4 regions of the Ewingella sp. C233 genome follow, and region 3 is predicted to be linked to each of the others. Evidence: predicted binding sites of a transcription regulator. Region 3 holds the regulator's gene; each other region holds the start of a gene.

Region 1 (5,453 bases), on a different contig from region 3:
CAGAATACCAATGCGTTTTAACGGCAATGGTTCAGCCCCGGCACCCCGCTCTTTTTTCAGGGAGGTCGAGGCAAAGAACAGACCCCGAAGCGCCGCTGATTGCGGCGTCATCACCAGTTCCCCAAAAGCTTTTGCTTCAGCCTGATAACCACTGGCGCGGCCGTGATCCAGCCCGTTTCTCACCACGTCGATAATTTTTTCTGTCGCGGGATAATTTCCGTGCGTTTTAGCGCGGGTCTGCTTACGCACGAAATGGAACAAGATGGCCTTGCCGAGCGGTCCCCCCACCAGCCGCGCCTGCCACGGCAACTGAGCGCGGGCTTTACGGCCCTGCGCCACGCGTTCCAGCGCCGTTTGCAGTAATATCGCCTGTGGAACCGCGTCATCCACCAGCCCCATTCTTTGCGCCTGTTTTGCGCGAATACTGCGACCGGTGAGCATCATATCAAGCGCTTTCGGCGCCCCGATCAGCCGGGGTAAGCGCTGCGTCCCCCCAGAGCCCGGCAACAATCCAAGCTGCACTTCCGGCAGGCCAAGTTGGGTTTTGTCGTCCAGAGAACAGATGCGGGCATGACAGGCCAGCGCCAGTTCAAGGCCGCCCCCCAGGCAGGCACCGTGAATGGCGGCCACCACCGGCACCGACATGGCCGATATATGCGACATCACTGACTGACCTTTTTGTGCCAGACTGCTGGCCTCCGCCGCCGTTTTGCATCCGGCAATCATGGTGATATCAGCACCAGCAATAAAAGAGTCCGGTTTACCAGAAATAAGCACCAGTCCCTTCAATTGCGGGTACTGTTGAGCTTTTTGTAAAATGGCACAGATTTGTTCAACGAATTCAGACTTTAAGGTATTTACCTTTTCACCGGGAACGTCGATGGTAATGATACCGACATGCTGGTCGGTAAACGCCAGCGTAAACGCCGAAGCGGTGGCGGTTTTAACGCCAATGATCTCGTTACTCATTCTGCTGCCTCCAGGATCATGGCTGCGCCTAATCCTCCTGCCGCGCAGGCGGTCGTTAAGCCGAACCGCCCGCCACGACGGCGAAGCTCATGCAGTGTCTGCGTTATCATACGTGCGCCTGTCGCGGCAAAGGGGTGCCCGTAGGCCAGCGAACCGCCCAACACGTTGAACTTATCCCAGTCAATTTCACCGATAGCCTGATCCCGGCCGAGCTTTTCCCGAGCAAAAGTCTCACTGGCAAACATTTTGACGTTAGCCAGCGTTTGGGCCGCGAAAGCCTCGTGCATGTCTATTAAGTCCAGATCGCCAAGCGTCAGCCCCGCCCTGTCGAGCGCCAGCGGAGTGGCGTATGCCGGGCCGAGCAACATATCTTCCCAGACGTCGATTGCCGCAAACGCAAAACTTTTCAGGTATCCCAGAGGGCGTAAACCCAGTTCCCGCGCCCGCGATTCACTCATCATCAGCACGGCGGCGGCGCCGTCAGTTAGCGGTGTACTGGTGGCTGCCGTTACGGTACCGTGGCGGCGATCAAAGGCGGGCCGAAGTTTGGCATACTGGCCCAGTTCGGAATGCATACGGATGTTATTGTCTTTTTGCAGCGCTTCGCGGTAAGGCGGAACCTGCGCGGTCATGACCTGCGTATCCAGATAGCCATTTTCCCAGGCCTGCGCCGCCAGCGAATGAGAACGGTGTGCAAGTTCGTCTTGCTGCTGGCGCGTAATACCATGGGATTTCGCCATCTGCTCGGCAGTGTCTCCCATCCGCAGCCCGGTCGAATATTCCGCAACCGCTGGCGGCACCGGCAGCAGGTCACGGAATTTCAGCTTGCTGAACAACGCAAGACGCTGAGAGAGCGTACGGGCTTTGTTAACATCCACCAGCGTGCGGGCCAGCCTTTTACTGACGCCAATCGGCAGCACCGACGAAGAGTCCGCACCGCCCGCAATCCCCACGCTAAGGGTGCCGCTGATAATACTTTCCGCCACGTTAGCCACCGCCTGAAAACTGGTGGCGCAGGCGCGTGATACGCTGTACGCATCGGTTGAGACACTCATGCCGGTTCCCAGCACAATTTCACGGGCAATGTTTGGCGCTTCTGGCATCTGCACCACCTGACCAAACACTAACTGGTCGATGATTTTCGGGTCGATACCGCTTTTTGCCAACAGTTCGCTCACTACCATCTTGCCTAAATCCACCGCGGGAATGCCGTGATAGGCCGTCGCTTGTTTGGCGAAAGGTGTACGCAAGCCGTCTACGATCGCAATGCGATCGCCTTCGCGTGTCACCAGCGGGATAACCTTGTTCATAGTGGCTCCGGATTAAGAGGTCTGACCTGATAGTTTAGTTTTAACCATATGTTTACATTTGGCAAAGCCTAACGTAACGAAGTGAGAGCAGCAGCAAAAAAAAACCGCGACCTGTAAAGGTCACGGTTATAGGGATCCACACTTTTATCCGGAAAGAGTAATTACCTTAATGCTAACTGGAAAATCATCGTTTCAGCCTGGCATGAGAAGGTGAAATCGATGTTCAGCTCGATGCCACCGTCCACTTTTTCCATGCGGCTTTCAATCACGCAAGGTTCAGATTCCACACTGCGGGCTTTTTCGGTCAGGCTGTTCAGCATCTCTTTTGCCTGTGCTTCGTTGGCAAATACATGGCTGTAAGAAGCGGTACAATCGGTGTTATCCATAATGGTGCCGACATCTACACAGCAGCAGGCCGCGGTTTCTTCCGCGCCGCATTTGTTAATGGAATGCAGTGGCTGCGTGGATTTCGAAGAGAGAGTTACGTCAGACATTGTGTTCTCCTGGCACAAATCACCGCGTTCGCGAGTCGGCCTTATTTGTCATTAAAGAAGTTATTTTCAGCCTTTATTTTACGCCTGCCTGAGCTTTGCGCCTAGCACTTACTTTTTGTGTGACTTTTAAGTGACTAATATCACAGAAATAATAATGGCTCGTTAAATTCATCTCTGATATCCCTCTTAAACGTTATTTAGTTCACCTCAAACTGTTTGTTTTTTGTTAAGCGGATCTAATTTCTAACATCAAACTGGAAATATATAAGAAACATGATTGCAACATACGTACAGGTCGGACCTATACTTCGCTCACTGGTCTGATTTGTCAGACTGAGAACGAACCCTACAATCCTGCGCTCATTGTTACTTGATGTAACATTGTTTGATAAAAACATAAAATTGAGGTTTTGGTCATGAACCAGAAAAACCTGTTTAAAAGATCAGCTCTGGCAGCTGCAGTGGCAATTGTTTCATCAAATGTGTATGCGGCCGGTTTTCAATTAAATGAATACACCGCAGCCGGTCTTGGTCGTTCGTTTTCAGGTGAAGGCGCCATTGCTGATTCCGCAGCATCCGGCAGCCGTAACCCAGCTACTATGACCATGTTCTCCCGCCCGTCTTTCTCAGCCGGAGCTGTTTACGTTGACCCGGACGTTAATATTACTGGCCGTTCACCTCTCACGGGGAACAGTACGGATGCGGACAATATCGCACCGAACCAGTGGATCCCGAACATTCACTTTATTATGCCGTTGAACGACCAGTGGGCGATTGGCGCCTCTGCCACCTCCAACTATGGTCTGGCAACAGAGTTTAATGATGACTATGCAGCCGGTCCTCTGGGTGGCGAAACCGATCTGACCACGGTTAATACCAACCTGAGTGCAGCCTATCGCGTTAACCAGCATTTCAGTGTGGGTGTCGGCTTTGATGCCGTTTATGCCAACGCAAAAATCACCCGTAATGCGGGTGAATTAGGTCCTATCAGCTCCCACGGTTTGATTAGCCCAAGTACAGAAGTGGCCGACCTCAAGGGACATGAGTGGGGTTACGGCTGGAACGCCGGTATTCTGTACGAAGTCGACGACAATAACCGCTACGGCTTCACCTACCGTTCAAAAGTAAATATCGACTTTGACGGTGAGTACAAAAACGGCATTCCTGCGCAGCTAGGCGGTACAGGCGGCAGCACCATTCCTGGCGCACTGACCCTGAATCTGCCAGAAATGTGGGAAGTGTCAGGCTATAACAAAGTGGCGCCGAAATGGGCAATTCACTACAGCCTGGCGTATACCAGCTGGAGCGAATTTCAGGAGCTGAAAGCCACCGGCAACAATGGTCAGACGCTGTTTGAGAAGCATGAAGGCTATCAGGATGCTTACCGCATCGCGCTGGGTACCACCTATTACTACGATGATAACTGGACCTTCCGCACCGGTATCGCGTTTGATGACAGCCCAGTTCCTGCCGACAACCGCACCATCTCCATTCCGGATCAGGACCGCTTCTGGGTGAGCGCCGGTACCACTTATGCGTTTAACAAAGATGCGTCGGTGGATGTGGGTGTTTCCTACATGCATGGTCAGACGGTGAACATCAGCGAAAGCGCGAGTGCTGGCCTGCCTAACTATGAGTTCCAGGCCAAAGGTACGGCGATGCTGTACGGTGCTAACTTCAACTACACCTTCTGATAGACGTTATTTCATAGACAAAAAAAGCGCCGCGAGGCGCTTTTTTATTAGCTATGCAAAACTCATCGGTTCGGTTAGTTCGCCGAGTCGATACTGTCCAGATCACCCTGAATCGCCGCGGCGTTCGGGTTATTCTGTGGCGTCAGCTTACCGCCGCTTGCCAGGAAGTCGTGACGCTGGAAGTAAGCTTCACGCACCATCAGGTAAGGGTCAGAAGAGTTGCGCAGGATTTGATCGGAATCGAGCAATTCGGCACGGGTTTCCACGCCTTCCAGCACAAATTTACCTGCCGACATCCAGAAGGTCAGGTAACTGAGCATCGGATAGAGGTAATCCACCGTGTCGCCACCTTCATCACGCAGCGTGAAACTGCCGTAAGCCGGAAGCTGAACATAAGGACCATAACCTACGCCGTAGTGCGCAAGGGTGGTACCAAAGCCACGTTTCTCTTCTTTTGCCAGTTTAGGGTTGGCCATTGAAGCCACGTCAATCAGACCGCCCATCCCTAACAAGGTATTGAGGAAGAAACGGTTGAAGTGGATCATCGCTCGATACGGGTCACCCTGTGCAAAGGCGTTGACCATGCTCGCCGGTTCGTCGAGGTTATCGAAGAAGTTGGTCATCCCGTTACGCGCTGGCATCGGCACATAGTTTTTCCACGCTACAGCAACCGGACGCAGTACATATGGGTCCATGATGTTGTAGTTGAAATCAAACATTGTGCGGTTAAAACCTTCGAGCGGATCAGAACGCCCCTGCGGTTCGCTGTCCGATGATGTCCCGGCACACCCTATCAATAATGCGGTCGCAAACGCCAGCCCAGTCAGGCGTAAGTTCATGGCTATCTCCCTATTTTTCTTCGGTTCCGCTTTCAGGGAACCTGCTGATTGATCTCAATTCTGACCTGTCCATTGCCGGAAAAATCAGTCAGCGGACTGTCACCGTACCAGTCGCCTTTAGATGGCGTGGCCAAACCGTTTTGTGAA
Region 2 (5,453 bases), on a different contig from region 3:
TAAGCTTCGCTTACACTATTGGCGGTTTTTACTCTAAGGAATTTATTAACAATGAAAGCTTCGCATTTCAGAACTCTGTCCATCGCGGCGACTGCCATCATGTTCAGCCACGCGGCCTCAGCTGGTACCTGGGCGCTGGGCGCATCTGCATTAGTTGATACCAGTCCGTACAAAGGCTATAACACCAAAGTCTATCCTGTACCGATTATCAGCTATGAAGGCGATGATTTTTATTTTCATACTCTGACCGCCGGTTACTACCTGTGGAAGGATGACAAAAACAAATTCAGTTTGACGGCAACTTACGTTCCGCTTGGGTTTAATACCGATGATACCGATGATTCTCAACTGAAGCGTCTCGACAAACGTCGTGGAACTCTGTTGGGCGGTCTGGCGTATTCGCATAATGAAGCGTGGGGGACAATCCGCACAACCTTCAACGGTGATGTTCTAAATAATAGTAATGGTTTAGTCGCTGATGCGGCGTACCTGTATGCATTCCATCAGGATAATTGGGCATTAATCCCAGGTGTGGGTGTGTCATGGAGCAGCAGCAACCAGAACAAATATTACTATGGTGTGAGCAGCAATGAGTCACGTCGCAGTGGTTTGAATACCTACTCGCCAGACGATAGCTTCAGTCCGTATCTAGAGCTGTCTGCCAAGTATGACTTTAACAGTCAGTGGCAAGGCTTCTTCACCGGTCGTTATATTCGTTTAGCAAGTGAAGTAAAAGACAGTCCGATGGTCGATAAATCCTACACAGGTGTTCTGTGGACAGGTGTGACTTACAGCTTCTAATACACCAGTGCGTTAATATGGTGCGTTTATTGTAATAAAATGGGGCATTACGCCCCATTTGTACATCTGTGGTGCAGTGCCCCTGGTTATTAACGCTGACTGATGGTCACACCCAGTTTAGCGGGCGTTGATGCCGTGCTTTTTTGCGGTGCGCTGACAGCCGCTGTCTCAACACAAACCATGGTTTTGTAGCTGTCATCAGCCATATCTTTCATGCTGACAGAGAGCTCAGCGCCCGGATTCCATGCAACTACGTCGCTGTTATGGTGATGCTGAATAACCAGTGTACGGTTCAGTGCGCTATCCACGATCAGGCTGGTCGCTTCTGCCTGGGTGAAAATGCGGTCAGTCTGACCACTGAAGGTCAAATCACCGTTTTGTTGCGCTGTTTTCCCGCCGTCAACTTTATCAATGAAGCTTTTGCCCAGACCGGACACTTTCACTTTATCAATGTCGCCAATATTGAAGTAGGCGTGCAGGGCGCTGGTGGTTTCAAAATCACCCGTCGATTCCAGCTCAATATGACACTCTTTACCCAGACGGAAACGTGCCGTCAGTGTGAAGTCGTGCGGCCATAATTCGCGGGTTTCTGCACTTTCTTTCAGGGTTAACACCAGCTCTACACCGTTTTCATCTTCATGGTGAGAAGTCAGTTTCCATGGCAAATTACGGGCAAAACCATGCGATGGTTTTCCGGCCGGACCAAACCACGGCCAGCAGATTGGCACACCACCACGAATGGCAACGCCTGTCTTGTATGCAGACTCGCTGCTCATCCAGAGTACGGGCTCTTCGCCAGCAGGCTGATAAGCCAGAAGATGCGCGCCCTGAAGCGTGATCGCTGCGCGGACTTTTGGGTGGGTAATAACCAGAACGGGTAATTCATCAATCTGACGCTGACTGATAACCGGTGTGATCTGTTTTAAGACGGGAAGGGTAAAGAGTTTTGCGGTCATGAGGTGGGTCCTGTGATTTTATTAGAAATCCAGACCAGTGATGAACGGCTGCTTCACTGACTTATTGGTGCTTACTGTGGAGCAGAAAGCAAAAGGGCGACTTAGCGTCGCCCTTCAATCAGTTCATCACATCGGCCAATTATTTGGAGACGTGTGAAATCAGGTCCAGAACTTTGTTTGAGTAGCCAGTTTCGTTATCGTACCAGGCAACCAGTTTCACAAAGTTGTCGTTCAGCGCGATACCCGCTTTAGCATCGAACACAGAAGTCAGTTTTTCACCGTTGAAATCGGTAGAAACAACGTCGTCTTCGGTGTAGCCCAGAACGCCTTTCAGTTCGCCTTCAGAAGCTGCTTTTTTAATTACTGCGCAGATTTCTTTGTAAGACGCGCCTTTTTCCAGACGTGCAGTCAGGTCAACTACAGATACGTTTGGAGTAGGAACACGGAACGCCATACCTGTCAGTTTACCGTTCAGAGCAGGAATGACTTTACCTACTGCTTTAGCTGCACCGGTAGAAGAAGGGATGATGTTCTGAGACGCGCCGCGGCCGCCGCGCCAGTCTTTATGAGACGGGCCATCAACAGTTTTCTGAGTCGCAGTCGTTGCGTGAACTGTGGTCATCAGGGCTTCAACGATACCGAAGTTGTCGTTGATAACTTTAGCCAGTGGTGCCAGGCAGTTAGTGGTGCAAGATGCGTTAGAAACGATTTCCTGACCTTTATATTCTTTATGGTTTACGCCCATAACGAACATAGGGGTGTCATCTTTAGATGGACCAGTCAGAACAACTTTCTTAGCGCCAGCTGTAATGTGTTTACGTGCAGTCGCATCGTCCAGGAACAGACCTGTTGCTTCAGCAACAACGTCAACGTTAACTTCGTTCCATTTCAGGTTAGCTGGATCACGCTCAGCAGTAACACGGATGGTTTTGCCATTAACAACCAGATGACCGTCTTTAACTTCAACGGTGCCGTTGAAACGGCCATGCGTTGAGTCGTACTTCAGCATGTATGCCATGTATTCAGCGTCTAACAGATCGTTGATTGCTACGATCTCGATGTCAGAACGTTCTTGAGCAGCACGGAAAACAATGCGGCCGATACGGCCAAAACCGTTGATACCTACTTTGATAGTCATATATTCCACCAGCTATTTTTTAGTGAATAAAAGGTTGGTTGTAAAATTACAAAAACCTTGCTGAGCGTCAAGCGGAATCGTGTCAATTCTTGCTGTAAGTCAAAGCTCAGACTCACTTTTGCGCGGATATTGCACATTCCGTTTTTTAATCGGCTATTAAGTACATGGGGATGAATAGCCGAATATAAAGTGCATGAAGAATAAATATGTGATCGCCGTCACACGGCACTTTCACTTAACGCCGATGGCATACAGTTTAAGCCAAAACAGGCAGACTCGTTGTTAATTTTTTGTTATTATTAACTGTTATTTTAGTTGATTTTCCTATCTGGCAGAGAATGATAACCATGGCCAATGACTCTAAAGAACCCATTTCTTCAGTACAACTGACTGAAATTCAAAAGTATGTTACTCAAGAGCGCGGTACCGAACGTCCGTACAGCGGAAAACTCCTCCACAATACGCGCGATGGTATCTACCACTGCCTAGTGTGTAACTCACCGCTGTTTTACTCCGACACCAAGTTTGATTCCGGGTGTGGCTGGCCAAGTTTTTACCAACCGGTCGAACACGACGCAATAAAGTATCTGACTGATAACACTCATAATATGGAAAGAGTGGAGATTCGCTGTTCAAATTGCGACGCTCACCTTGGTCACGTTTTTCCTGATGGCCCGGAGCCAACGGGTGACCGTTATTGTGTGAATTCCGCATCGATGAGTTTTATCGATGGTGAGAACGGTGATAAGACCGCAGGGTGATTTACAGTAAACTGTAATTTAAACGACAAAATCGATTCAGCCATTATTCAACATGTGATGAATAATCAGCCGATATGAAGAGAGCTGTTGATGGAAATTAATGAGTTGGTGGGTGTCATGACCCCGGAGATTTATCAGCGACTGGCGCAGGCGGTTGAACTGGGTAAATGGCCCGATGGTGTGGCTCTGACACCAGAGCAAAAAGATAACAGCTTACAGATGGTGATGTTGTATCAGGCCCGCCACAATACGGATGCGCAGCATATGAGCATCGGGACTGACGGGCAAATCGTCACGAAAAGTAAGCAGGAACTGAAACAGCAGTTTGCTCAGGAAGCGTTAATCCGTATCAAACCTGAGTAACCGTACGTAAAAACAGCAATGAAAAGGGCGCACATTAGTGGCGCTCTTGTTATTTCTTATCAGTGGTGGCAGTTGTTTAACCCAGTTCAGACAGGGTGATTATTTTTGCGCCTGCCTGCTGCATCTGCCCGATAGCCGTTTGGCTGTCATGCGGATGCAGATTCACGCCGCGACACCCCTCTTCGAGCAGTGCCACCTGATATCCCAGTTCCAGAGCATCAAGTACGGTGAATTTCACACAGTAATCCGTGGCCAGCCCCATGACGACCAGACGGTCAATCTGCTGGCCACGCAACTTCTCATGCAAGGTCGTTGCAGCACGGTGATCGTTATCGAAGAATGCGCTATAGCTGTCAATATTGCTGTTCTGGCCTTTACGCACCACATAATCGACAGCCTGACTGTTCAGTTGCGGATGAAACGCCGCGCCGGTCTGCTCCTGAACGCAATGCACCGGCCACCAGACCTGCGGCAGACCGTCGAGGTGACCGGCTGTCCAGGGCTCTGCGCACGCATTCACCGCAAAACTGCCATGATTATGTGGATGCCAGTCCTGAGAAGCCACTACAGTCATTCCCCGCGCCTGAAAGCGGGCTATAGCCTGATTCGCGACGGCGATCACCGCATCACCATCCTGTACTGCCAGCGAGCCACCGTGACAGAAATCATTTTGCAGATCGACCAGCAATAATGCGCTTTTCATCAGGCTTCCCTTATTCGGTCAGTTCACCGCGCAGATCTTGCTGCATCAGTGTGCGTATTTCATCCGAAGACAACGGTTGACTGAGCAGATAATGCAGCTTGGTCAGCGCGGCTTCTACGGTCATATCGAAACCACTGATCACCCCGGCATGCGCCAGTGCGTTACCAGTAGCATACCCCCCCATATTCACGCGGCCAGAAATACACTGCGTCAGGTTGACTACCACGATGCCACGTTCGGAAGCGTCTTTGAGCACCTTCAGCAGATCGCCTTTTTGCGGGGCATTGCCCACGCCATAAGAGCGCAGAATCAGTGCCTTTACAGGCTGCATGAGAAAGTTTTGTACGACTTCAGCAGAAATGCCGGGATAGATGGTCACGACGCCAATCGGCTGAGGTGTGATGTCATGCACTTTCAGCGGCCCGGCCACGACCGGCAGCGACGGTGTAGACAACCGGCGGATATGGATCCCGGCCTCCAGCAGAGGAGCAAGGTTTGGTGAAGCGAAGGCATCGAAGCCGTCGGCATGGGCTTTTGTCGAGCGGTTACCGCGATACAGACGGTTGTTAAAAAACAGGGTAACTTCATTGACCGGATGATTGGCAGCGATATACAGGGCGTTAAGCAGGTTGATTTGTCCGTCGGAACGCAGTGCTTCAAGTGGGATTTGTGACCCTGTCACAATGACCGGCTTACCAAGATTCTCCAGCATGAAAGAGAGTGCTGAAGAC
Region 3 (5,453 bases):
TCGGCCAGATAGCGCGAGTTAAAGCCCGGTTCCTGCATCGCCTGATTGAGCGACGTGAACAGGGCATTGTGCGCCTGGGTAACCTGCATACGGGCGTACGCCAGTTTCACGGGATCGGGATTTTCCTCCAGCAATAAACGGATCGCGTCCTGATCACTTTCCAGCGCCTGCCAGGCGTTCTGGCGCAGCAAACCACTCTGCCACTGCGGCCACAGCCAGAGCGTGCCGCCAAACGCCAGTGCGCAGCCAATCAGGGTATCGATAAGCCGTGGAACGAGAAAATGTGCGCCATTCATCGCCAGCAACTGCAAGGTATAAACAGCGGTGACTGTCATGCCAATCATAGCCAGCCCGTAGTTTTTGCGCAGTACGGTGTAAGACACCACGGTGATCAGCAACATACACAGCAACGTAATGCTTTCGGGCAATTCGAGTTGCAGTAATCCGGCAGCAAGCAGTAAACCTATCAGCGTGCCGAGCGCACGGTGCTGAATGCGTACGCGCGTGGCGTTGTAACCGTTCTGGCTGACCAGCATTACCGTGAGCAAAATCCAGTAAGGTTTTGGCAAATTGAAAAACAGGCCCAGGCTGCTGCCGATGGCCAGTGCCACGCCAAGACGTGCCGCATTGCGCAGCGCCACGGACTTAAACGACAGATAACCTTTCAGCGCCGCCCAGAATGGCAGGCGGTTTTGCGTCTGCATCAGATCGCGTCGGTATAGCGGGCGCTGGGTGCGCAGCAGGCGGGCAATGCGGCTGAAATGGTAATAACAGAACTGGCCGACCGGGTTATCACGGTACCGTGAGGCGATTTTTTCCAGCGCGGCCAGCTCATTCGCCATGGTGAAGCGTTCAGAACGCCGGTGATAAAGAATGTCGTCGGCAATTACCCGCAGACGGGCGGCAATCACCTGGGCGTTACGGCGGATCACGGCTTCGGCGTGGCTCTCTTCCACCAGTTTTTGGACTTCTTCTGGCAGATGCAGGCTGACGGTAATGTGCTCTTGTAAATCCAGTGCGACCTGAAAACGCTGGAATAGCCGTTTGTGCTGATGATGGTGGCCGTTATTGGGCAACATGTGCAGTTGTTGATAGAGCAGGGCGATCAGATCGATGACCTGCTGCTGGCGCTTAAGCAGCGGCGGCAGCGCGGTTTCGGGATCGGTGTGCTGGGTCAGCAGGCTATATTTAGCTTCGAAATAATCCGCCAGTTGCAGATAGAGCTGGCTGAGGCTTTCGCGCATCGGCTGCTCTTCTGACAGCCGGAACCACGCCCAGTTAAACAGCCCGTACCAGGCGGTACCGACGATATACAACAGGGGCGCATGCCAGACAGGCACCACGCCTGCCATGCTGAGTGTGAAGATGGTGGCGACCAGTGCACCGGGCAGCAAACGGGCGTGCAGCGGGCTGATTTCACCCGTCACGCCAAGCACCAGCGCGAACGACAGCATGATAAGCGGGAGCGGAACGTGCCAGTTCACCAGCATCAGTTGCAGCATCAGGCTGCTGAAAGCAAAGAGAGAGCCCCCCACGATCAGGCGTTTGAAAAAGCGCTTATGCGGGGTATCAAGGCCGGAGATATTGCAGCAGGCGGGGACCAGAGAAAATAAGAGTCCCATTTGCAACTGACCGAGCATCCAGCCAATCGCCACAGGAATAGACAGCACCAGCGTCTGGCGCAGGGCATAGTTGACTTCGGGATGGTAAAAAAAACGACGCCATAACGTCATGCGTTGCTTCTTCAGCCGCGCTATCACTGTGTTGTATCCCTATTTCCCAATAAAAACGGCGCGACAGTTGCCTGCCGCGCCGTTTTTCAGGGAATTAACGGGTGCCGTAAACGACAATCGTTTTACCGTGTGCGGAGATCAGGCTCTGATCTTCCAGCATTTTGAGAATGCGACCCACCGTCTCGCGTGAACAACCGACGATTTGACCAATTTCCTGACGGGTGATTTTGATCTGCATACCATCCGGATGGGTCATCGCATCCGGTTGTTTTGCCAGATTCAGCAAGGTTTGCGCGATACGGCCCGTCACGTCGAGGAAGGCGAGGTTACCCACTTTCTCTGAAGTCACTTGCAAGCGTGTCGCCATCTGAGCGGAAAGGCGCATCAGAATGTCCGGATTAACCTGAATCAACTGGCGGAATTTTTTATAAGAAATTTCAGCCACTTCACAGGCAGATTTAGCACGAACCCATGCACTACGTTCCTGCCCTTCTTCGAAGAGTCCCAGCTCGCCGATGAAGTCACCTTGGTTCAGGTAGGAAAGTATCATCTCTTTGCCTTCTTCATCTTTAATCAGGACGGCAACCGACCCTTTCACGATGTAGTAAAGCGTTTCGGCTTTTTCACCTTGGTGAATCAGCGTACTTTTGGAAGGATACTTATGTATATGACAGTGAGACAGGAACCATTCGAGAGTAGGGTCTGTTTGTGGCTTGCCGAGAACCATTAGCTATTATCCTCTGTTGTTATCGCTGCCCAAAATCACAGGGCTCAGAGTTCCCTGTACGGCGTCTTAAAAAGTACGCGCCCTTTTAGCATAAGAACTGTCCAGTAATGCTGCAAGCGGGAGTCGGAGTGAAACAGCGTTATTATTGTTGTTAGCACCGTGGTTTCATGTGAAAACCACAAACCCATCACCGCAATTTACTGAAAAGTGTGTATCGGCTTCGTTTGTAGCACAGGTTTGCGCGGGTGTCTTCTGTTGTCTCGCTTCAGCATGATGGGGATCGGGTTACGTTGCCGGTTTTTGCCTAAAAGGGTAGTCTGAGATAAATTTGGCTGAATATTTATACCAGGAGTAAGGCACATGCAGGCACGGGTAAAATGGGTTGAAGGACTGACGTTTTTGGGTGAATCTGCGTCAGGTCACCAGATTTTGATGGACGGCAATGCGGGCGATAAAGCCCCAAGTCCGATGGAAATGTTGCTGATGTCGGCAGGCGGTTGCAGCGCTATCGACGTCGTCTCTATTTTGCAAAAAGGCCGCAACGATGTGCAGAACTGCGAAGTGAAGCTGACGTCCGAACGCCGTGAAGAAGCGCCGCGTCTGTTCACGCACATCAACCTGCACTTTATTGTGACTGGCAAGAACTTGTCCGACAAAGTCGTCGAGCGCGCGGTGGCGCTTTCTGCTGAAAAATATTGCTCGGTTTCTCTGATGCTGGGGAAAGCCGCATCGATAACGCACAGTTTTGAAGTAGTGGAACCGGAATAAGGCTTTACCAGCGATAAGCCAGACAATGGGCCCGCAGTAAATCCAGAAATCGTCGCGCCGCAAAGGTTAGCGGCGATTTTTGCGAATAGAGTACGCAGTATTCCGCCTGCGGCAGGCTATCGATCGGCAGCAGATGCAATTTGCCCTCTAATCCGAACGGCGCTCCCATCGCCCGCGCCACAATGGTCAGGTAATCCGACTGCAATACCAGATTCAGCCCGCAGACCACAGAGTCGGTGCGCACTGGCATTTCCGCCGACTGATGGTAAAACGTCCCCATCGACAGCTGAAGCTGCTGGTAATAACCCATGTCCGTTTCGGGCAGCACCCAGCGTGCATTCTGCAACGCCTCCAGCGTTGTGGCGTTCTCCAGCGGATGTCCGCGCCGTGCAATAATGCCAAACGACGCGCTGAACAACGGCTCGCGCACCAAATCCTCCAGCGGCAGCCCTGGACCAATCGTTCCCACGGCAAAATCCAGCCGGCCTTCGCGCAGCGCGGGTAGCAGCGTCGAGAGTTGCCCCTCTTTAATCAGCATTTTGGCCTGCGGAAAGGCGCCCTTGAACTCATCGGCCAGGGCCGGGAAAACCGTCATCGCAATAAGCGAAGAGCAGCCAATGGCGACGGAACCCTGCGTGTACTGATTCATCTGCTGGATTTCATCGGCGGCCCGCTCGAGTTCTTCAAGAATAAACTGCATACGCTGCGCAAAAGCTCGTCCGGTCGCTGTCAGGGTCAGTCCTTCATTGCCACGCAGTACCAACTGGGTGTCGAGGGTGTGTTCAAGCTCGCGCAGCGCACGGCTTACCGCGGGTTGGGAGAGACTCATGGCGCGTGCGGCGCCACGAATACTGCCGCTGCGGATAACCTGCTGGAAAACCTTCAATTGCTGCAATTTTGGCAAATACCGCATCTCTCACCCCTATCAGTAAAAAGTATCACCTGTCTGAAAATTACATCTTATGGCAGGGCTGTAAAGCTGATAGCGTGATTTGGCTATAAATAACTCTTTGTAATTAAACAAATAAGTGATGTGCGTCGCACTTTGGCCTTCGTCCGGCAGTGGATAAAACTGAACGGGTGATAACAGAAAGGGATATCCGCTATGAAAAGTCGTTCCCTGATGATTTTTTTGCTGTTCGTCGGTTACGCGGTGGTTTATATCGATAAAACCGTCATTGGCTTTGCGCTGTTGCCAATAGAAAAAGAATTTAATCTTAAACCTGAGCAACTTGGCTACATTACCGGTGTGTTTTTCCTCGCCTACTCCCTGTTTCAGATCCCTGCCGGTTGGCTCAACGATCGGGTCGGGTTCAAAAAGGTGCTGATCCTGTCGCTATTTATGCTCGGCGGTTTCGCGCTGTGCTTTGGTTTGCTGGGGTTCGGATTCGGTCTGCTGGTGGCTTTCCGCTTTCTGGCCGGCGTCGGCCATTCGGGATATCCCACGTCCTGCGCGAAAGCGGTGGTGGCGAACTTCCCCCTTGAGCAGCGCACGTTCGCGCAATCTATTTTGCTCTCTTCGGCCGGTCTGGCGATGACCGCCGGACCGCTGATTGCGGTCTACAGTCTGGATTCCCTTGGCTGGCGCGGCTCGTTCTCGGTGCTGGGAATTATGGCGTTTGTTATCGCCCTGTGTATCGTGATTTTTGTGCCAAAACCCCCGCAGGCACTTACCCCGAAATCGGCGTCGGCCAGTAGCAGTTACCGTGCATTGTTGAGAAATCCGATTGTGCTGCTGCTGTTTGTTTCTATTTTCTGTATCAACATTCCTTCCTACGGCCTGATGGCGTGGTTGCCGAAATATCTGGTGCAGCAGCGTGGTATGTCGCTGGATACCTCGGGGCTGGTGGTTGCGACCGGCGGTCTGGGGATCTGGATCTCTTCACTTGTAACCGGCTGGCTGGTGGGGCGCTATATGCAGGGCAAAGAGCCGAAAGTGGTGTTTTGCAGCTCAATGCTGAGCGCACTTTGTATCTGGATGGTCTACACCACAACGTCGGCCCTGACCGCAGGGTTGTTCTTATTCCTCGGGTATATTTTCCTGATGGCTTCTTTTGTGACGGTGTTTACCCTGCCGATGAAACGTCTGCCCACGGACGTGATGGGCGCAGCGATGGGCATTATTAACACCGGCGGCACGTTAGGCGGCTTTGTGGCACCGATCGCGATGGGGTATTTGATCACCGTGACGCAAAGCTATTTTTCGACCTTTATTTTTCTGGCGA
Region 4 (5,453 bases), on a different contig from region 3:
ACGCTCCAAAAACAAATGAAAGTGCTTATTTTTATTCTCTTAGCGAGATCCAATTTCACTTCGGTATTAACCCGAAACAACTTTCCATTTGTGGAGACGTCCCGAAAATTATCAGAACCCTGTTAACTGCGCCAATTAATTTTACGAAAATGTTAAGCATTTCTCCTTTATCTGTTAATAAGCGTTTTCCTCCACGTTCTGCAACGGAATGAAAATGGTGTATAACTCAATGTTTCATAAAGAAATGTAACCCAAAAAAGCGGTTAATCCCTCATGATCTTTGTCTAAAAAACCAACTGACATAATAAGTTAACATTTAGTGTCTTTTAAGAATAAACACCTATTTGTGGTGAGGTAAACACTAATAACATCTCGATACATCCTGCACAAGCCCTACAGAATGATGTGATTAAATTAACAACGAAACGGGCAATAAAAGTGCCAATAAAGAGAATTTTCGCGGAGGTAAACAGGGGGAAATAGCTGTTTGAGATATAAATAGGTTCAGGAAGTGAGTTTGTGCCACATTTGAGTGCAAATGGTCATAAATAAGTCATTAGTTGCACTATATGAATGCGCCCAGTTATTAGTGGCGTTAATAACTCACGCCACCAATACTGAGATAATCCACCTGCGAAGAAGAGTTGCAGGAGTTAAAGCAGACCGGGGAAAATAGCCTTAATGCCCGTCACGATGAACTCGATACCCAGCGACATCAGCAACAAACCCATGATACGGGTGATTACGTTGATACCGGTCTGCCCCAGCAGACGGACCAGCAATGGCGCAGCACGGAACAGTAGCCAGCAACAGAAAGCAAAAAAGGCAATCGCGATTGTCAGGCCCAGCAAGTTTTGCCAGCCGCTAAAACGCGAACTCCATACAATTGTCGAACTGATCGCCCCCGGCCCCGCCATTAAAGGAAGAGCCAGCGGTACCACACCTACATTTTCACGAATGGCCGTTTCTGACTTTTCCTGCTTATTCTGTTTGTCCTCGCCGAGCTTGCCGCTGATCATCGACATGGCGATAGTCACTACCAGAATGCCGCCGGCAATTCGGAATGAATCAATGGAGATGCCAAACACATGCAGAATGGCGTCGCCCAAGAAGAGCGCAGTCCACAATATAATGGCTACCGAGAGGTTAGCCGTCATGTTGGTTTTATTTCTGCCTGCCGCTGCCTGATAGCTGGTCATGCTGATGAACACCGGTAAAATTCCGACCGGGTTTACCAGAGCAAAGAGCCCAACAAAAAATTTGATGTAGCCTGAAAAATCTAACAAAGATTGGCTCACGCAGAACTCCGCACAATATGCCAGTAAAGGATGGGTCAAGATTGGCCGCTAATGTACTGGAATTGCGGATTAGACGCCATGCCGTTTCGCAGTATTTAGCACCAGACATGCAAGATTAAGCAGTCTAAATCGCTGATGTTAAAAAATATCGACCTAGATCGTTCTTAATCCGTTATGATTGTGAAGCACATAAGCAATATTGAGAATAATTCCCATTATCACAAAGCTGAAAGGTATCAGCAGAAGTGTTATGTGATCCAGATCAAAATTGACCTAGCCATTAGTAGGTAAGCTTTATGCATAGTCAGTGAGTAGGGCAAACAGGATAGAACCATACTCCCAGGCTGTTTTAACATTTTATCTACTTACAGGATGTTCTTTTCCATTGAAAGCTGTTTGAGCAAATAAAGAGACAGAGACAACATACTGAGAACAATGATTTTAATTTGTTTTTCACAGGATGAGTTAGCACAGCTATACTAGTTTCTGGCGGATTATTTACTAAAAGAGTTTAACTTTATCAGGAGAGCATTATGGCTGTAACAAATGTCGCTGAATTGAACGCACTCGTAGCTCGAGTCAGAAAAGCACAGCGCGAATATGCTAACTTCACCCAAGAACAAGTAGATAAAATCTTCAGCGCCGCCGCTCTGGCTGCCGCCGATGCCCGTATCCTGCTTGCGAAATTGGCCGTAGAAGAATCGGGAATGGGTATCGTTGAAGATAAAGTGATTAAAAACCACTTCGCTTCCGAATACATCTATAACGCCTACAAAGACGAAAAAACCTGTGGCATCCTGTCACAAGATGACACTTTCGGTACCATCACCATCGCTGAGCCTATCGGTATCATTTGCGGTATCGTCCCTACCACCAACCCAACTTCTACTGCGATTTTCAAAGCGCTTATCAGCTTGAAAACCCGTAACGGTATTATCTTCTCTCCACACCCACGAGCTAAAAACGCGACTAACAAAGCCGCAGATATCGTTCTGCAAGCAGCGATTGCAGCGGGTGCTCCGAAAGACATCATCGGCTGGATCGATGAACCAAGTGTAGAACTGTCTAACCAACTGATGCATCACCCAGACGTGAACCTGATCCTTGCAACCGGTGGTCCGGGCATGGTGAAAGCAGCATACAGCTCTGGTAAACCAGCAATCGGTGTTGGTGCAGGTAACACACCTGTTGTTGTTGACGAAACGGCTGACATCAAACGCGTTGTTGCTTCAATCCTGATGTCAAAAACCTTCGATAACGGCGTGATCTGTGCTTCAGAACAGTCAATCATCGTTGTTGATTCTGTCTATGATGCAGTTCGTGAGCGTTTCGCTTCCCACGGCGGCTACATGCTGCAGGGTAAAGAGCTGAAAGCTGTTCAGGATATTATCCTGAAAAATGGTGGCCTGAATGCGGCAATCGTTGGTCAGCCAGCGACTAAAATTGCTGAAATGGCAGGCATCAAAGTTCCATCGCACACCAAAGTGTTGATTGGTGAAGTGAAGAATGTCGATGAATCTGAGCCGTTCGCTCACGAAAAACTGTCCCCTACCCTCGCGATGTACCGTGCTAAGAACTTTGAAGATGCGGTAGAGAAAGCTGAGAAACTGGTAGAAATGGGTGGTATCGGTCATACATCTTGCTTGTACACTGACCAGGATAACCAACCAGAACGTGTTAACTATTTTGGCGACAAAATGAAAACCGCACGTATTCTGATTAACACCCCAGCATCTCAGGGTGGTATCGGTGACCTCTACAACTTCAAACTTGCTCCATCATTGACTTTAGGTTGCGGCTCATGGGGTGGTAACTCCATTTCTGAAAACGTCGGTCCTAAACATTTGATCAACAAGAAAACTGTAGCGAAGCGAGCAGAAAACATGTTGTGGCACAAACTTCCGAAATCAATCTACTTCCGTCGTGGCTCACTGCCAATCGCACTGGAAGAAGTAGCGACTGACGGTGCAAAACGTGCCTTCATCGTAACTGACCGTTTCCTGTTCAATGCTGGCTATGCAGACCAGATCACCAGCGTACTGAAAGGTCACGGTATCGAGACTGAAGTGTTCTTCGAAGTCGAAGCTGATCCAACACTGAGTATCGTACGTAAAGGTGCTGAGCAGATGAATTCCTTCAAACCAGACGTAATTATCGCTCTGGGTGGCGGTTCACCGATGGATGCTGCGAAGATCATGTGGGTTCTGTACGAACATCCAAATACTCAGTTCGAAGACTTGGCGCTGCGCTTTATGGATATCCGTAAACGTATCTACAAATTCCCTAAAATGGGCGTAAAAGCGAAAATGATCGCCGTTACAACCACTTCAGGTACTGGTTCAGAAGTTACACCATTTGCGGTTGTAACTGATGATGCAACAGGTCAAAAATATCCACTGGCTGACTACGCGTTAACTCCAGACATGGCGATTGTTGATGCCAATCTGGTAATGAATATGCCTAAGTCCCTGTGTGCTTTCGGTGGCCTTGATGCCGTAACTCACGCACTGGAAGCCTATGTTTCCGTACTGGCTAACGAATATTCAGATGGTCAGGCTTTGCAAGCCCTCAAACTGCTGAAAGAGTTCCTGCCAGCAAGTTATAAAGATGGCGCTAAAAACCCGGTTGCTCGTGAACGTGTTCACAATGCGGCAACTATCGCGGGTATTGCATTTGCCAACGCCTTCCTGGGTGTCTGCCACTCCATGGCCCACAAATTGGGTTCAGAGTTCCATATCCCACACGGTCTGGCTAATGCCATGTTGATTTCTAACGTTATTCGTTATAACGCGAATGACAACCCAACTAAACAGACCGCTTTCAGTCAGTATGACCGCCCACAAGCGCGTCGTCGTTATGCAGAAGTTGCTGACCACTTAGGTCTGAGCGCTCCTGGTGACCGTACTGCACAGAAAATCGAAAAACTGTTGACCTGGTTGGATGAAATCAAAGCAGAGTTGGGCATCCCTACTTCCATCCGTGAAGCAGGCGTTCAGGAAGCTGACTTCTTGGCTAAAGTTGATAAATTGTCTGAAGATGCTTTCGATGACCAGTGTACTGGTGCTAACCCACGTTACCCACTGATCGCCGAACTGAAACAGATTCTGATGGATACTTACTACGGTCGTAAATTCAGTGAAGAAGAAACTGATACCGTGGTGGCTGCTCCAGCAGTAAAAGTAGAAAAAAAGTCTGCTAAGAAATAATTAGCTCGCTGGCTAAAATAAAAAACCCGCTTTGGCGGGTTTTTTATTGGCTATAAAACATTGCTCAGCTTTATTCTAGGCTTTCAGAGTGTCCAGGTGCGTCTGAACTGCACGCTGCCATCGCCTCTTTGAAATGCTTGCGGCACACTGATACATAGCTCTCATTCCCGCCTATAACCACCTGTGCGCCATCGTGAAGCGGTTCGCCATGCTCATCCAGTCTGAGTACACGGTTGGCCTTACGGCCACAATGACAGATAGTTTTAAGCTCAACCAATTTGTCGGCCCAGGCCAGCAAATATTCGCTCCCTTCAAATAACTCACCCCGAAAATCGGTACGTAAGCCATAGCAGAGCACCGGGATATCCAACTCATCAACAATGTCTGTGAGTTGCGCTACCTGCGCTTTAGAGAGGAACTGGCTTTCATCTATCAAGATACAGTGGGCAGTTTGTTCGCGGTGTTCCTGCGCTATCATCGTGTACAAATCGCTTTCTTTATTGTAGAGCTGCGCCTGTGAAGATAGTCCAATACGGGAACTCACTTTACCCACACCAAAGCGATGGTCAAATTCCGCAGTTAATACCAGTGTGCGCATTCCACGCTCCTGATAGTTATATGATGACTGTAACAAAGAGGTGGATTTTCCGGCGTTCATTGCCGAATAGTAAAAATAAAGTTGAGCCATGAAAAGGCAACTCCATAAGTATATTGTGGGGGTAACGACTGTGTTATCAATTGTATCATAAGCTGCGTGCTGACCGACATTGGGTTGTAAACGTGCTACAAAATCATGCAGATGGCTGCTTTTGTTTTCAGCTGAAGAGTCACAGTTATTTACAATCGAATATTAGGAATAATTTTAAAACATATAAACCCGCCCGATATGCAGGTAAAAATGCTTACTTTCGTTGCTATATAAACCCTTTCCCAGCGTGCCTTGTAAGAA

The links. The regulator CRP, encoded in region 3, controls carbon source genes, mostly activating them, when cyclic AMP is high. The targets are predictions, from matches to a motif close to ATGTGANNNNNNTCACAT.
Region 1: ACZRKO_RS02680 (YfcZ/YiiS family protein) is a predicted target of CRP. The motif match lies at 2,902-2,919, and genes of this name have one in related genera.
Region 2: msrB (peptide-methionine (R)-S-oxide reductase MsrB) is a predicted target of CRP. The motif match lies at 3,102-3,119, and genes of this name have one in related genera.
Region 4: ACZRKO_RS07840 (YchE family NAAT transporter) is a predicted target of CRP. The motif match lies at 1,549-1,566, and genes of this name have one in related genera.

The regions. Positions count from the first base shown of each region.
Region 1 is NZ_JBUZRI010000001.1:564,426-569,878, reverse strand. It holds gene fadJ (fatty acid oxidation complex subunit alpha FadJ) at 1-969, opposite strand, end outside; gene fadI (acetyl-CoA C-acyltransferase FadI) at 966-2,279, opposite strand; gene ACZRKO_RS02680 (YfcZ/YiiS family protein) at 2,441-2,773, opposite strand; gene fadL (long-chain fatty acid transporter FadL) at 3,190-4,467, shown strand; gene mlaA (phospholipid-binding lipoprotein MlaA) at 4,542-5,306, opposite strand; gene ccmI (c-type cytochrome biogenesis protein CcmI) at 5,339-5,453, opposite strand, start outside.
Region 2 is NZ_JBUZRI010000001.1:1,542,936-1,548,388, reverse strand. It holds gene ACZRKO_RS06975 (MipA/OmpV family protein) at 52-801, shown strand; gene ACZRKO_RS06970 (D-hexose-6-phosphate mutarotase) at 891-1,757, opposite strand; gene gapA (glyceraldehyde-3-phosphate dehydrogenase) at 1,897-2,895, opposite strand; gene msrB (peptide-methionine (R)-S-oxide reductase MsrB) at 3,243-3,656, shown strand; gene ACZRKO_RS06955 (YeaC family protein) at 3,747-4,019, shown strand; gene pncA (bifunctional nicotinamidase/pyrazinamidase) at 4,096-4,722, opposite strand; gene ansA (asparaginase) at 4,733-5,453, opposite strand, start outside.
Region 3 is NZ_JBUZRI010000004.1:20,751-26,203, reverse strand. It holds gene ACZRKO_RS17745 (YccS/YhfK family putative transporter) at 1-1,733, opposite strand, end outside; gene crp (cAMP-activated global transcriptional regulator CRP) at 1,828-2,460, opposite strand; gene ACZRKO_RS17735 (OsmC family protein) at 2,821-3,228, shown strand; gene ACZRKO_RS17730 (LysR substrate-binding domain-containing protein) at 3,233-4,141, opposite strand; gene ACZRKO_RS17725 (MFS transporter) at 4,334-5,453, shown strand, end outside.
Region 4 is NZ_JBUZRI010000001.1:1,736,476-1,741,928, forward strand. It holds gene ACZRKO_RS07840 (YchE family NAAT transporter) at 654-1,298, opposite strand; gene adhE (bifunctional acetaldehyde-CoA/alcohol dehydrogenase) at 1,832-4,504, shown strand; gene ACZRKO_RS07850 (thymidine kinase) at 4,575-5,192, opposite strand.